4 regions of the Acidovorax sp. LjRoot129 genome follow, and region 1 is predicted to be linked to each of the others. Evidence: predicted binding sites of a transcription regulator. Region 1 holds the regulator's gene; each other region holds the start of a gene.
What was found. The regulator LexA, encoded in region 1, represses DNA repair genes until DNA is damaged. The targets are predictions, from matches to a motif close to ACTGTATNNNNATACAGT.
Positions count from the first base shown of each region.

Region 1 (3,541 bases):
CAAAGTTGGCGGGCATGGACGCGGTCTTCAAGCCCGACTGCTGCCAAGCCCCATGTTTGAGGTTGGAGATGTACTGCGGCAACCGGCGCATGGCCGCCATGACGAGGGCCCAGGTCAGCTCTGCAGGCGCCACCGGAGAGCCCACCCCCTCGGCCACTGCGATGCCCCGCTCGGTGCAGGCTTGCACGTCGATGTGGCCGCCGACCTTGCCGGTCTGAGCGATGAGCTTGAGCCGGGGCAACTTTTCTACCAATTGGCGCGTGATCTGGGTGCGTTCCCGCACCAGCACGATGATGTCAGCGTCCTTGAGGCGGACGGAAAGCTGGCCCAGGCCTTTGACTGTATTGGTGTAGACCTTGGCGGTGTACGCGTCGAGCCGGGAAGCGCAGTGGAGCTTGCGGACTGCGTCCTGGTAGTCGTCGAGGATCACGATGTTCATCCCGACATTGTGCCTTGGCGTGGCAACGTGCAAGGCGCCGGGAATGGTTCCTGCACGTCAAACGGCGGTGTTTTGGTGACGGATTGTTGAGCTGCGCCCTGGAACCGCCAACGCAGGTTCACGAACCTCGGCATGCGTGAACGGCTGCCACCCTGCATGCGTCAGCGCCCACCTGAAGATACACAGCCAGCAAACATCGCTGTTCGTACACGCAGGCGTAGATCGGTTCTCAGCAGGTTCGCAATGCCGCCTCGGATGCCACCATACGGTCCAGCTCTGCGCACACGTCGGCCATCCGGCCTGCGATCACCAAGCGGCCTGCGCCCGACACCGAAGCCTTGCGCACAACCTTCGTAGTGCGGGCGCCTGTTTCAGCTACCGATCTTGCAACAGCGCTACCGCAGCCTCGCGCCATGCCAAGGTTCCGCTCTGGGAGTGCTGGAACCGATGTCCTGCCCGTCCCGTTTTGAGGGCAGGATGGAGTCTCTGCAGGCGGGGTCTGCGGGCCTACCGTAAAAGGCCAGTTTCCACGCAAGGGGCGTGGGCCGGGGGCTGCTGACGGGCGGCCTTGGACTTTGGCGCCCGTGGTGGCCTTGTTGCTACCGCTTCCAGGGTTTTCGCGGGAGGGCAGCGCTGCTACCGCAGACGGTTGTTCGAGGTTGGGCGTATCCCGCAGCCAGCGTTGGAATGCGCGCAGCGAGGACGACAAAAAAGCCAGAGTGGACAAGGCAATTCCCATGTGAAATCTCCGAAGTTCGGGGGTTGGACATAGGCAGGATTGCAACGAAACCGGCACCGCAGGGCTGGCGTACCGGTTTTGCCGGCACACCAAACGCCCGCCACCTGCGGTGCGGTAAAGGCGCAAGGCCTACATGAGCATGGTGTTGCGGATCAAACCGACAGCCAGGCCTTCAATCTCGAAGGGCTCGCCGGGTTGCACCACGATCACGGGGTAGTCAGGGTTTTCAGGCAGCAGTTCGATGGCAGTGGCTGTGCGGCGCAGGCGCTTGACGGTGACGTCGTCCCCCAGGCGGGCCACGATGATCTGGCCGTTGCGTGCTTCGCGTGTGGACTGCACGGCTAGCAGGTCACCGTCCATGATGCCGGCGTCGCGCATCGACATGCCGCGGACCTTCAGCAGGTAGTCGGGCTTGTGTTGGAAGAGGCTGTTTTCCACGCTGTAGGTTTGGTCGACATGTTCTTGCGCGAGAATCGGCGAGCCCGCCGCCACGCGGCCCACAAGGGGAAGCACCAGTTGGGACAGGCCGGGGATGGGCAGGCTGAACTGATTGCCGCGGGCTGCGTTGATGGAGCGCACCGTTTCGCTGCGCAGCCGGATGCCGCGCGACGTGCCACTGACCAGCTCGATCACCCCTTTGCGGGCCAGTGCCTGCAGATGCTCTTCAGCAGCATTGGCCGACTTGAAGCCCAGCTCCGAGGCGATTTCCGCGCGGGTTGGGGGCGCACCGGTACGGGCAATGGCGGTCTGGATGAGGTCCAGGATCTGCTGTTGGCGGGCGGTCAGTTTCGGGTTGTCGAGCATGGTGCTTTCCGGTGAAGACGCTACAGTGGCGCACAACTGTTTTTTAATCCAGTAACTGTATTTTTCACCAGTTTTTCGGAGTATGCAAGTGAGTGGGCAAAAAATTGTGGTTTTGGGCACAGGCGGGACCATCGCCGGGACCTCTGCGCTGGCCGGCGACAACATTGGCTACACCGCAGCGCAGGTCGGTGTGGAGCAGCTGTTGGCCGCAGCCCCCGGCTTGGCATTGGCCGCCAGTGGCGCTTTGCTGCAGGCCGAGCAGGTAGCCCAGATCGACAGCAAGGACATGGACACGGCCGTCTGGCAGGCGCTCGCCCTGCGCTGCGCACACCATTTGCAGAACCCGGCCGTGCAGGGGGTGGTAATCACCCACGGCACGGACACCCTCGAAGAAACCGCCTGGTTTTTGCACGAGGCGCTCGACACACGCTCCAAGCCGGTGGTGTTGACCTGCGCCATGCGGCCCGCTACCGCGCTCACACCCGACGGGCCTCAGAACCTGTTGGACGCCATGGCCGTGGCAACAACCCCTGGTGCGCGGGGCGTGCTTTTGGTGGCGGCGGGTGAAATCCACGGCGCCCGGCAAATTCAGAAAGTGCATCCGTACCGCGTCAATGCCTTCAGCTCCGGGGAGGCCGGCCCCCTCGGGTGGGTGGAGGAGGGGACGGCTCGTTTGGCACAAAATTGGCCGCTAGCGCTTGATGCAAAAGCACTATCAGCTATTAAAAGCATAGCAAACATCCAGATATGGCCCCGGGTCGAGATCGTCGTGAGCCACGCGGGCGCTACCGGCGCTTTGGTAGACGCACTGGTGCGCGACGGGGTGCAGGGCCTTGTGGTTGCCTGCACCGGTAACGGCACCATCCACCACGCGCTGGAGGCGGCGCTGCTGCGGGCGCAGGACGTGGGCGTGCGGGTGGTGCGTGCTACGCGCTGCCCGGAGGGACAGGTGCTGCCCAAGCCGGGGGATGCGTTGCCCGATTCGCGCGGGCTGTCGCCGGTGAAGGCCCGGATCTCGCTGATGCTCGACCTTCTTCAGCATTAACCGCCACTTAGCCACCCACCCACCCGTCGCCATGTTCCTCGCCTCCCTCAAGACCCATGCCTGGGCCTACCCGGCTCTGGAAGTGGCACACATCGTGGGGATTGCGATGCTGCTGGGCAACCTGGTGTTGCTGGAGCTGCGGGTGTTTGGCCGGGGGGCGGGTTTGCCGGTCAAGGATCTCGCGCGCTTGAGCCTGTCGGTGGCGCTGTGCGGATTTGCGCTGGCCGCCGCATCCGGTCTGTTGATGTTTGCCACCCAGCCTGCCGAACTGCTCGCCAGCCGTGCATTTACCTTGAAGATGCTGTTGTTAATGCTTGCGGGCTGCAATGCGGCGTGGTTCCATGGGCGCGGCTCGCTGGCACGCCTGGATGGGCTGGCCAAAGCGCAGATGCTGGTCTCCACCGTCATCTGGCTTGCGGTCGTGGTCTGCGGCCGCTGGATTGCCTACCTGTAGGCCGCCTGACCACCGCTGTTTGGCGCGCCTTGCCTGTTTCATTGACCACTAGGAGAGTCC
Region 1 covers NZ_CAXUSE020000001.1:2,868,257-2,871,797, reverse strand. Annotated here, with positions in the region: gene ACSQ3Q_RS13155 (D-2-hydroxyacid dehydrogenase family protein) at 1-439, opposite strand, end outside; gene lexA (transcriptional repressor LexA) at 1,308-1,982, opposite strand; gene ACSQ3Q_RS13145 (asparaginase) at 2,065-3,027, shown strand; gene ACSQ3Q_RS13140 (hypothetical protein) at 3,059-3,481, shown strand.

Region 2 (3,541 bases), 2.5 Mb from region 1:
ACCAGCCGCTGCGGGGCGGCTACCAGAGCGACATGGGCTACTGGTTTTGCTACCCCGAAGGCCGTACGCAGCTGCACGCGCTGCAGTGTTTTCGGCAGTGGCTGCTGGCCTGCGCGTCGCCCGCAGGCGAGAGCGCGCTTCCTTCGCCCGCACCGGGCACAGGGCCCAGCGCGTTCGCCCCGCTGTGATCCGCTGCTGAAGGCAAGCCCATCGTCAACGGTTGTTGACGCCATGCGCATTCGTCAACTACAGTTGACGAATGCAGACCCCGCCCGCACTCCCCTCCCCCGACGACCCGGACGCCGCGCTGGCGGCCGTGGTGGCCTTGCGCCTCATGGCCGACCGGCTTGAAGCGGCGGCCGTGGCGTCGGCGCTGCAGCAAGGCTGGTCGTGGGCCCAGATTGCGCAGGCGCTGGGCGTGAGCAAACAGGCCGCCCACAAGCGCTTGGCAGGCCAGGTCGGCCGTCCCCCATCCCCCTGAACCGCAAGGAGTTGTGATTCCCATGTTCCAACGCATCCGTGACCACCTGCAAAGCATGCGCACCCTGCAGCGCCTGTGTACTGGCGCCGAGGACCACGCCCGCACCCGCGGCAGCCGTGCGCCCGGGGCCGAGCACTTCCTCTTGGCCGCGCTGGATCTGCCCGACGGCTCGGCGCGCCGCGCGTTCGAGCGCCTGGGCGCCGATCCTGCCGCCGTGCCCGCCGCCATCGAGCAGCAGTACCGCGATGCACTGCAAGGCCTGGGAATTGAGGCGCCCTTGCCGGAGGCCGTGCCCACCACCGCTGCGCGGCCAAACCTCTACCGAGCCCAGCCTTCGGGCGAGGAGCTGGTGCAGGCGCTGGCCCAGTCGCGCAAGGGGCAGCCCGGGCCGCTGCGCGGCGCACACGTGGTGGCGTTGGTCGCCGACATGCCGCAGGGCGTGGCCGCGCGCACGCTGCGGGCGATGCAGCTGGATGCTTCGCAACTGGCCGCTGCCGCCCGGGCCGAGGCCCAGGCCTAGACGCAGATCGCCGCGACTTCTTAGTCCAAGGGCGTGGGGTCGCGCACCGGCCAGTCAGTCCGTGCGGCTGGGGCCGGGCCACTGTGCGTCGCCGCCCGCATACGCCTCAAGCCCGATCGCCACCACGGTGGCCACGTCGTTGCCCACTTCGGCGCGGAACTCGGCTTCGGCCTGCGCCACCGCGTCACGGAACGCCTGCAGCCAGGCCAGCCCCGTGGGCGTGAACCGCACGCGCCGGGCGCGCGCATCGAGGGGGTCCGCCTCGCGCGTCACCAGCCCCCAGGCTTCGCACTGGTCCACCAGGTTGGCCATGGCCTGCTTGGTCATGCCCGCGCGCTGGGCCAGGTCGGTCAGCCGGTCGCCCTGCAGCGCCAGGTGGCGGGTGATGTGCACATGGGCGGCCGTCACCTGGTCGCGCGCCGCCAGGTTGGACAGCGCCAGCGGCACTTCGACGTTGCGTGCCATCAGCTGCAACACCCGCGCGTCAAACCGCCGCATCGCATGGCCGAACAGGCGGCCCAGATGGGTCTGGCGCCAGCCGTCGTCGGCAGGTGTGAGAAGGATTTTTTCAGACATGGAATTTGGTCAGGCAAACTGACTAAATTATGCTTGAATGCATTGCAACGGCTCGCATAAAATACTGTTCAAGCATCCAGCCTGTGATTAACCGCAGAGCGATGCAAGCATCTAACCTGTTGTTTCTCAAGGAGTTTTTCATGGACGTCGCAGTCAAAGGCACCAACCCCGCATTGCCAGTGAACACCGAAAAGGCGAAGGCTTTGGCGGCGGCGCTGGCCCAGATCGAAAAGCAGTTCGGCAAGGGCACGATCATGCGCCTGGGTGAAGGCGAGGTTATCGAAGACATCCAGGTGGTGTCCACCGGCTCGCTGGGCCTGGACATCGCCCTGGGCGTGGGCGGCCTGCCCCGTGGCCGCGTGGTGGAAATCTATGGCCCGGAATCGTCGGGCAAGACCACGCTCACGCTGCAGGTAATTGCCGAGATGCAAAAACAAGGCGGCACCTGCGCGTTTGTCGATGCAGAACACGCCCTGGATGTGCAGTACGCCCAAAAGCTGGGTGTGCAGCTGTCCGACCTGCTGATCAGCCAGCCGGACACCGGCGAGCAAGCGCTGGAAATCGTGGACAGCCTGGTGCGCTCCGGCGCTGTGGACCTGATCGTGGTCGACTCGGTTGCCGCGCTCACGCCCAAGGCCGAAATCGAAGGCGAGATGGGCGACAGCCTGCCCGGCCTGCAGGCTCGCCTGATGAGCCAGGCGCTGCGCAAGCTGACCGCCACGATCAAGAAGACCAATTGCATGGTCATCTTCATCAACCAGATCCGCATGAAGATCGGCGTGATGTTCGGCAGCCCCGAAACCACCACCGGCGGCAATGCGCTCAAGTTCTACGCCTCCGTGCGCCTCGATATCCGCCGCACCGGCACCATCAAGAAGGGCGACGAAGCCATCGGCAATGAGACCAAGGTGAAGGTGGTCAAGAACAAGGTATCGCCCCCGTTCAAGACGGCCGAGTTCGACATCCTGTTCGGCGAGGGCATCAGCCGCGAGGGCGAGATCATCGACATGGGCGTAACCGCCAAGATCGTCGAGAAGTCGGGCGCCTGGTATGCCTACAACGGCGAGAAGATCGGCCAGGGCCGCGATAACGCACGCGAATTCCTGCGCGAAAACTCGGACCTCGCCCGCGAGATCGAGAACAAGGTGCGCGAGAGCCTGGGCATTGCGCTGCTGCCGCCCGCATTGGCACCGGCCAAGGCTGCTGCTGAAGCCTAAGCCGAGGCGCCGCTGTGATAAAGCAAGGCGCGAGGGCGGGGCGTGCACCGCTGCCGACAGCACTGGCAACGGGCAGGCTGCAGATGGGTTCAAGTCCGGCGGATCGGTCAACAAAGCGGCGAGCAGCTCTTCTTTTCAAGGCTGCTCGCCGCGTTGTTCTCCACCCTGCGGCAGACAAGGCATGAACTGGGAGCGATCGCAGTTGCGAAGCCACAAGGTGCGCAGACGCCGGGCAGACCCGCATTGAGCGGGCGCCCAGGGCCTTGCAGCCCGACGCGGCAACCGCAGCCGCGCCCCCCGGGGCCATCGCAGCTCATTTTTAAGCAAAAATGCCTTCCATCGCTTGCTAATCAAGCACTTATAGCTATTAATTTAGGAGCAATCAGCCTGCCATGGGGTTCACCACGCTGTCACTCAAGGGCCGGGCGCTGCGCCTGCTGAGCCAGCGGGAGCATTCGCGCAGCGAGCTGTCCACCAAGCTGGCGCCGCATGCCGAGAGCCCCGAGGAGCTGACGGCGTTGCTGGACTGGCTGGTGGAGCACGACTGGCTGAGCGACCAGCGCGCCGCCCAGTCCCTGGTACACCGCCGCGGCCCGCGCCTGGGCGCCGCCCGCCTCGCCCAGGAGCTGCGCACAAAGGGCGTGTCTGACGACCTGGTGCGCGAAGCCACCGCCCCGCTGCTGGCCACCGAGGTGCAGCGCGCCCGCGACGTGTGGCAGCGCAAGTTTGGCGAGGCGCCGCAGGATG
Region 2 covers NZ_CAXUSE020000001.1:5,323,551-5,327,091, reverse strand. Annotated here, with positions in the region: gene ACSQ3Q_RS24365 (LysR substrate-binding domain-containing protein) at 1-188, shown strand, start outside; gene ACSQ3Q_RS24360 (helix-turn-helix domain-containing protein) at 260-481, shown strand; gene ACSQ3Q_RS24355 (Clp protease N-terminal domain-containing protein) at 504-1,001, shown strand; gene ACSQ3Q_RS24350 (MarR family winged helix-turn-helix transcriptional regulator) at 1,056-1,577, opposite strand; gene recA (recombinase RecA) at 1,718-2,794, shown strand; gene recX (recombination regulator RecX) at 3,187-3,541, shown strand, end outside.
Region 2: a site for LexA is predicted at 1,641-1,658, ahead of recA (recombinase RecA). Genes of this name have one in related genera too.

Region 3 (3,541 bases), 400 kb from region 1:
GCCTGCGCCATCAACGCGGTGGGGCCGCAGCCCCAGACGAGGGACGGGGCGGGCGGTTCAGGGGCCGGGGCGCCAGAGCCAGAGCCAGAGCCAGAGCCAGAGCCAGAGCCAGAGCCAGAGCCAGAGCCAGAGCCAGAGCCAGAGCCAGAGCCAGAGCCAGAGCCAGAGCCAGAGCCAACAGTTGCAGTTGCGACAACGGCAACTGTCGCCGCACCCATCCCAGTGCCCGCAGCCGCCATCGACCAGGCCTCGCAAATCTGTGCCATCAAGGCGTCGCGCCCACCCCAGAGGCGCTCGGTGGTAGAGACTTCCAGCAGCAAAGCCTCGTTGTCCACCAGCGCCACCCGCGGCGTAAAGCGCAGTGCCCACCAGCCCACGGCGCCGGCGTTGGCCAGGGCCACCGGCTCCTCAGCCGCCCATTGCGGCAGTGGCAACGCGATCCAGTGCATGCCCCCTCCCCTCTGGCCTTGCGGCTGCAAGCGCAGGAGCCGAACCCCGGTCCACGCTGCGCAGTAGCTGCGCGCGCTGGACCTGGACCATCGCCATGCCCTGTGCGGCCTCCTGCATGGCCTGCCTGCGTGCGGCCTGGGCGGACAGCGCCTGGGCCATCCGCGGGTGGCATCCAGGCAGATCGAGCCCATGCTCCAGAGGCGGACCCCGGCGTTTGAGGATCTGCACCTGCATGCCCGGAAAGGTAGACGCCCCGGCCGCCCTCTCCAGCCCTTGCACCTGCAAGCGCAGCAAGGCCGGTGACGCCTGCGGTGCGGCAGACAGAGGCCTGAAAACCCACAGTAGCTGGTGTTGCTGTGCAGCCGCCAACTGCAACCTGCGCAGCGCCGCAGGCTGGACCTGCGGGAGCCAAGCCATCACGGCCAGCACATCGCGGCATCGCAAGGCCTGCTCTGCCGCCCACAGGGCAGAGGCCGCATCGGCCCGCACCAGGCACAGCCGATGGGCCGCCAGCCCTTGAGATTGCAGCACCGGGCCAAAGGGCTCATACGGCGGTGCCACCCCGACCACGGTGCCTGCACGGGCTGCCAGGGCCTGCGCCAGTGCGGGCAGCACCAACTGCCACTCATGAAAACCCGGCAGCGGCTGCAACACTTCACTCAGCGCCCCCACCGGCCACCCCCCGCCCGGGAGCTGTTCATCCAGCAGCGTGTAGCCCGAGGGCTGTGTCGGCTGCGCACCCGCACCCAGCGCATCGGCATGCCAGACGCCGGGAACGGCAGACGGCAGGTCGGATGCAGCAATCCGGCAGGAAAGGCGGGGCGCAGACATGGAAAAAGTGGGCTTCCGAAAGCATGAATACTGTAAATATAACCAGTATTTTGCTGCCATCAAAGAAGATGACGCGGAGGACTCACAAGCCGCCAGGGGGTGGACGCTGGCGCTCTCTTTTTTGAGGTTTTCCTGTTTTAGCCTGAGTCACGCGCTCGGAATTGAGCCCCCTTTCCACCCAGTCAGAGGCTCCTTGGCGTAGAGCAGCAAGGGGCCGATAGCACCACCGCCCCCCCGGCGGAGCCTCCAAGGTGCTCAGCGCATCAACGCGCTTTACACGGTCTACGCGGCCGCAGCACCCGGCCCGCTTTCATGGAACACCGCCTCGATGTTGTAGCCGTCGGGATCGAACACAAAAGCGGCGTAGTAGCGCGGGTGGTAGCGGGTGCGCAGGCCCGGCGCGCCGTTGTCTTGCCCGCCTGCCGCCAACGCGGCCCGGTGAAATGCCAGCACCTGGGCTTCACTGGTCGCGCGAAAGGCCATGTGGCACCGCGGAGTGAACGGAGGGCCTTCAGAAATCCAGAAATCGCCGTGCGGATCATCTCCCGGCTGAGGCTCCCGGGCGCCAAATCCGACGGCGTCCTCCATAGCCCGCCGCACGCCGTAGCCCAAGGTCGCCAGGACGGATTCGTAGAACGGTCGGCTGCGGGCCAGTGAACTCACGTTGATACCCGTGTGGTCGATCATGGAGAGCTCCTGAGTTTTGGCACACCGCTGGCGGCAGCCTTGCCTTTCTACAACCGGCGCAGCGCCCAGTCACACCAGTCGGCCACCACAGCATCTTGCGGAGTGGCCCGGTCCGACAGCTGGGGCCAGCGGCGATGGCAGGCGTTCAGGATGCTTTGCAGCTGCCATAAGGCTTCGCGGCTTACCAGCCCCACTTCGGCCATGCCCATCACATCACTTTGCAAGTGGGAAATGAGTTCGCTTTGCTGCTGAGGATGAGAACCGGATTCGAGCAGGGTTTTCTCTAGCGCCTGCAAACGGGTATCGGCAAAGGCAAAGGCGCTGCCCACCACGGCTTTGCTGCCCGGCAAGCTGGCCTTGAGGTTGGTCCAGTAGGCAAAGGCCTCGGCCAACAATTCGATCTGATGCTGCGCGTCGTTGCCCAAGGGCATGAGCGAAGATTCGCGCGCAACTTCTTCGTGCAACAGGGGCAGGATGCAAGCCACCAGCGCAGGAGGAAATTTGCGGTGGTTGAGCCGCAGCACCAGGGACAGCCGCTGTGCCGGCATGTCATCGTGTTTTTCGTAGAAGGCCGTGACCACTTCCGCCAACAGCAGGATCTGACCCATGGGGCTGATGTCAGCGCCCTGCAGGCCTCGCGGGTAGCCACTGCCGTCCATGCGCTCATGGTGCTCCAGCACCGCCACCTCCGCCGTCCTGGGATACGCCTGGGTATCGCGCATCATCAACATGGCCGTGATGGGATGGGCCACCAGATGCTTGCGCTGCACGCCCACCACCTTGTGGTCGGGATCGCTCCATGCAGGGTCCATGTGCAGCACACCCAAATCGTGCAACAGGGCAGCCGCGGCCAACGTGGTGCCGTCCCGTTCGCTCAGGCCAGATTTAAGCCCGAGGAACAGCGCCACAGTGGCCATCTGCAGGCTGTGCTGGAACAACTCGGGGCGCTGCTCTCGCATCACCGTGAGCTTGCAGGCTATGGAGGCAGGCAGCGGCACGGATCGCAGCGGCGCCAGCAGCCGGGCGCCAGAACCCAGGGCCTGGGCCAGCATGTTGGGCAGCGCCTCGTGCTCGACCATCACTTGGGCCGCTGCCAGCAAGCCAGGCACGTCTACCGAGTCTTCTACCGACAAATGCCGGTCAATGGGTTCGCGCAGCTTGTGTTGCACCAAACGGTCATACAAGCGGCTGTCGATGCGGGTCCCTTTTTCCACCAGCTTGATGCCGTTGTCGGTATAGATGGCCGCACCGGCAACCACCGTGCGCTGATCAGCCATGTCCGTCAGAGCGCGCAGATAGTGGGGGCTGTCTGCGTTCTCAATATCTGTCGGTACAGAAGAGTCAGTCATGCGTGGTCCAAGGGATTGCTGCAAATATAAGACCGCAGGTCGCTCTATTCCAACAATTGCCGCCGCACGGACTCCCCCTGGTTTGAGCCAAAACACATATCGCGACGGGAAGCCTGAGTGTTGGAGAGCACGAATTCTGCGCCCCTTCATAAGGCGTTTTTGCTCTGCACAGGCGAAACCGAAGCGCACTCACTCTTGCGGAATTCAATAGGACAGATACACCT
Region 3 covers NZ_CAXUSE020000001.1:2,468,996-2,472,536, reverse strand. Annotated here, with positions in the region: gene ACSQ3Q_RS11315 (DNA polymerase Y family protein) at 1-449, opposite strand, end outside; gene imuA (translesion DNA synthesis-associated protein ImuA) at 409-1,281, opposite strand; gene ACSQ3Q_RS11305 (VOC family protein) at 1,564-1,968, opposite strand; gene ACSQ3Q_RS11300 (HD-GYP domain-containing protein) at 2,016-3,317, opposite strand.
Region 3: a site for LexA is predicted at 1,311-1,328, ahead of imuA (translesion DNA synthesis-associated protein ImuA). Genes of this name have one in related genera too.

Region 4 (3,541 bases), 740 kb from region 1:
GTTGCCGCGGAAAAATAGCTGGTAGCGCGCATCCACCTGCTCGGCGGCAAAGTGCGTCACGCCGCGCTCGTCCACATGGGCCCACAGGTCCGCCCAGGCCGATTGCTGCAAAAAACATAGCAACAAACCCATGCAGAGCAAGCGCCAGGGGCTTGTTTGACTTGAAATTTTCATATCAAGCCCTGCCACAGGCGCTGTCGCCGTCGCCGTGCACGCTGCGGCCGCAGGCGCAGACCAGCGCACTGCTGCCCGTCAGCGTCGCGCACCACAAACGCAGATCGCGCACCCAAGCCCCGCCGCCCGCGCTGCAAAGAGCACGGGTGGCACCGGGGAGAGGGGTGGCGAGATGAGCAGGCATGGCGGTAGGGCTCGCGCTTGTCAGATATCGATCTCTACCGCGTCGCCGTGCAATTCCATCAGCTCACGCCGCGAAGCCGCTTCGCCCTTGCCCATGAGCTTGGTGATCAAGTTCTCGGTCGCGGCAAAGTCCATGTCGCCCAGCTGCACCGGCAGCAGGCGGCGGGTGTCGGGGTTGAGCGTGGTTTCCCAGAGCTGCTCGGCGTTCATCTCGCCCAGGCCCTTGAAGCGGCTGATCTGGCACTTCTCTTTGGGCACGCCGTCCTTGGCGCACTTGTCGAGGATGGCAGTCAGCTCGCCATCGTCCAGCGCATACATCTTGGCGGCGGGTTTCTTGCCGCGCGCAGGCACGTCCACGCGGAACAGCGGCGGGCGCGCCACGTAGATGTGGCCGGTCTCGATGAGCTTGGGAAAGTGGCGAAAGAACAGCGTGAGCAGCAGCACCTGGATGTGCGAGCCGTCCACGTCGGCGTCCGAGAGGATGCAGACCTTGCCGTAGCGCAGGCCCGACAGGTCGGGCGTGTCGTTGGGGCCGTGCGGGTCTACGCCGATGGCCACCGAGATGTCGTGGATTTCGTTGTTGGCAAACAGGCGGTCGCGCTCGACCTCCCAGGTGTTGAGCACCTTGCCGCGTAGCGGCAGGATGGCCTGGCTTTCCTTGTCGCGGCCCATCTTGGCGCTGCCGCCGGCCGAGTCGCCCTCGACCAGAAACACTTCGTTGTGGGCCAGGTCCTTGCTCTCGCAGTCGGTCAGTTTGCCGGGCAGCACGGCTACGCCGGAGCCCTTGCGTTTTTCGACCTTTTGGCCGGCCTTCTGGCGCGTCTGCGCGGCCTTGATGGCCAGCTCGGCCAGCTTCTTGCCGTAGTCAACATGCTGGTTGAGCCAGAGCTCCAGCGCCGGGCGTACAAAGCCCGAGACCAGGCGCACCGCGTCGCGCGAGTTCAGGCGTTCTTTGATCTGGCCCTGGAACTGCGGGTCCAGCACCTTGGCACTCAGCACATAGCTGGCGCGGGCAAACACGTCTTCGGGCAAAAGCTTGACGCCCTTGGGCAGCAGGCTGTGCAACTCGATAAAGCTCTTGACCGCGTTGAACAGGCCGTCGCGCAGGCCGCTTTCGTGCGTGCCGCCAGCGCTGGTGGGGATCAGATTGACGTAGCTCTCGCGCACCGGCTGGCCGTCTTCGGTGAAGGCCACGCACCAGGATGCGCCCTCGCCTTCAGCAAAACTTTCGTTGTTGCGGTCGGCAAAACCTTCGCCTTCAAACAGCGGGATCACCGGGTCGCCGTTCAAGGTCTGCATGAGGTAATCACGCAGGCCGCCTTTGTACTGCCAGGTTTGTGTATCGCGGGTTTTCTCGATGACGAGCTGCACTGTCACGCCCGGCATCAGTACGGCCTTGCTGCGCAAGAGGTGCGTCAACTCGCCCATGGGCAGTGCGCTCGACTCGAAGTATTTGGCGTCGGGCCATACGCGCACGGTGGTGCCCTGCTTGCGCTCGGCCACCTCCAGCGCACGCGCCACCAGGGGTTCGATCACATCGCCGGCTGAAAACACCAGCCGCGCCGCCTTGCCTTCGCGGTAACTGGTGGCTTCGAGCCGCGTGGCCAGGGCGTTGGTCACGCTCACGCCCACGCCGTGCAGGCCGCCCGAGAAGCTGTAGGCACCGCCCTTGCCCTTGTCGAACTTGCCACCCGCGTGCAGCCGGGTGAACACCAGTTCGATCACCGGGGCGTTTTCCTCGGGGTGCATGCCAAAAGGGATGCCGCGCCCGTCGTCCTCCACGCCCACCGAGCCATCGGCGTGCAGCGTGACGCGGATTTTTTTGCCGTAGCCGGCCAGCGCTTCATCGGCCGCGTTGTCGAGCACCTCCTGGATGATGTGCAAGGGGTTGTCGGTGCGGGTGTACATGCCCGGGCGTTGCTTGACGGGCTCCAGGCCCTTGAGCACGCGGATCGAGCCTTCGGAATATTCACTACTGGTGGACACGGACGACGGTTTGGCAGACATAGCGGCGGATTGTAGTGCGGCACCGGGCCAACAGCTGGATGGAAAAACAGTAGAGGCAACGCTGTCAAAGCCGCAGATGGCGGCATCAGAGACCCGTGGCGGGCGGAGCGGTAGCGCTCCCATCCACAGTGGGGCCTATGGGAAAACTTGCAACACGGCCAAAGGTTCCGCGCTGGCGGTTTTGGCCCGACCCCGCTGCCAACTGTATTGGTCCGCGGTGTATCAGCGCGTTTCACGCAATCTGGCTACATTCCTGCGCATGCATATGAATCCTCCCAAACTGTCCATGTTCCAGGTGCTGGCCTGCGGCGCGGCCATCGTGACACTGTCGATGGGCATCCGCCACGGGTTCGGGCTGTGGCTCTTGCCCATCACGCAGGAGATGGGCTGGACGCGCCAGTCGTTCGCGCTGGCGATTGCGATCCAGAACCTCTCGTGGGGCGTGATCGGCATCTTTGCCGGGATGATCGCCGACCGGTTCGGCGCATTCCGGGTGCTCATGGGCGGGGCGGTGCTGTATGGCCTGGGCCTTGCAGGCATGGCGCTGTCGCCCACGCCCACGCTGTTTGCGCTGACGGCCGGTGTGCTGATTGGCGCGGCGCAGGCTGGCACCACCTATGCGGTGATCTACGGCGTGCTGGGTCGCCAGATTGCGCCCGAGCGCCGCTCCTGGGCGATGGGGGTGGCCGCGGCCGCGGGCTCGTTTGGCCAGTTCCTCATGGTGCCGGTGGAGGGCTGGCTGATTGCCGGCCTGGGCTGGCAGCAGGCGCTGCTGGCGCTGTCGCTCATGGTGCTGCTCATCGTGCCGCTGGCTTTTGGCCTGCGCGAACCCACCTTTGCCGGCACGGCCCCGGCCAAACGCGAGCAGACCATCGTGCAGGCGCTGGGCGAGGCATTCCGCTACCCCAGTTTCAACCTGTTGATGGCCGGCTACTTCGTGTGTGGCTTCCAGGTGGTGTTCATTGGCGTGCACATGCCCAGCTACCTCAAGGACCACGGTCTGTCGCCCCAGGTGGCCAGCTATGCGCTGGCGCTGATTGGGCTGTTCAACGTGCTGGGCACTTATGTGGCCGGTACCTTGGGCCAGCGCATGCCCAAGCGGTTCATCCTGGCTTTTATCTACTTTGCCCGCGCGGCAGTGATCACTGTGTTCCTGCTCGTGCCGCTGTCGCCGCTG
Region 4 covers NZ_CAXUSE020000001.1:3,608,700-3,612,240, forward strand. Annotated here, with positions in the region: gene ACSQ3Q_RS16470 (lytic transglycosylase domain-containing protein) at 1-132, opposite strand, end outside; gene ACSQ3Q_RS16475 (DNA topoisomerase IV subunit B) at 379-2,364, opposite strand; gene ACSQ3Q_RS16480 (MFS transporter) at 2,624-3,541, shown strand, end outside.
Region 4: a site for LexA is predicted at 2,398-2,415, ahead of ACSQ3Q_RS16475 (DNA topoisomerase IV subunit B). Genes of this name have one in related genera too.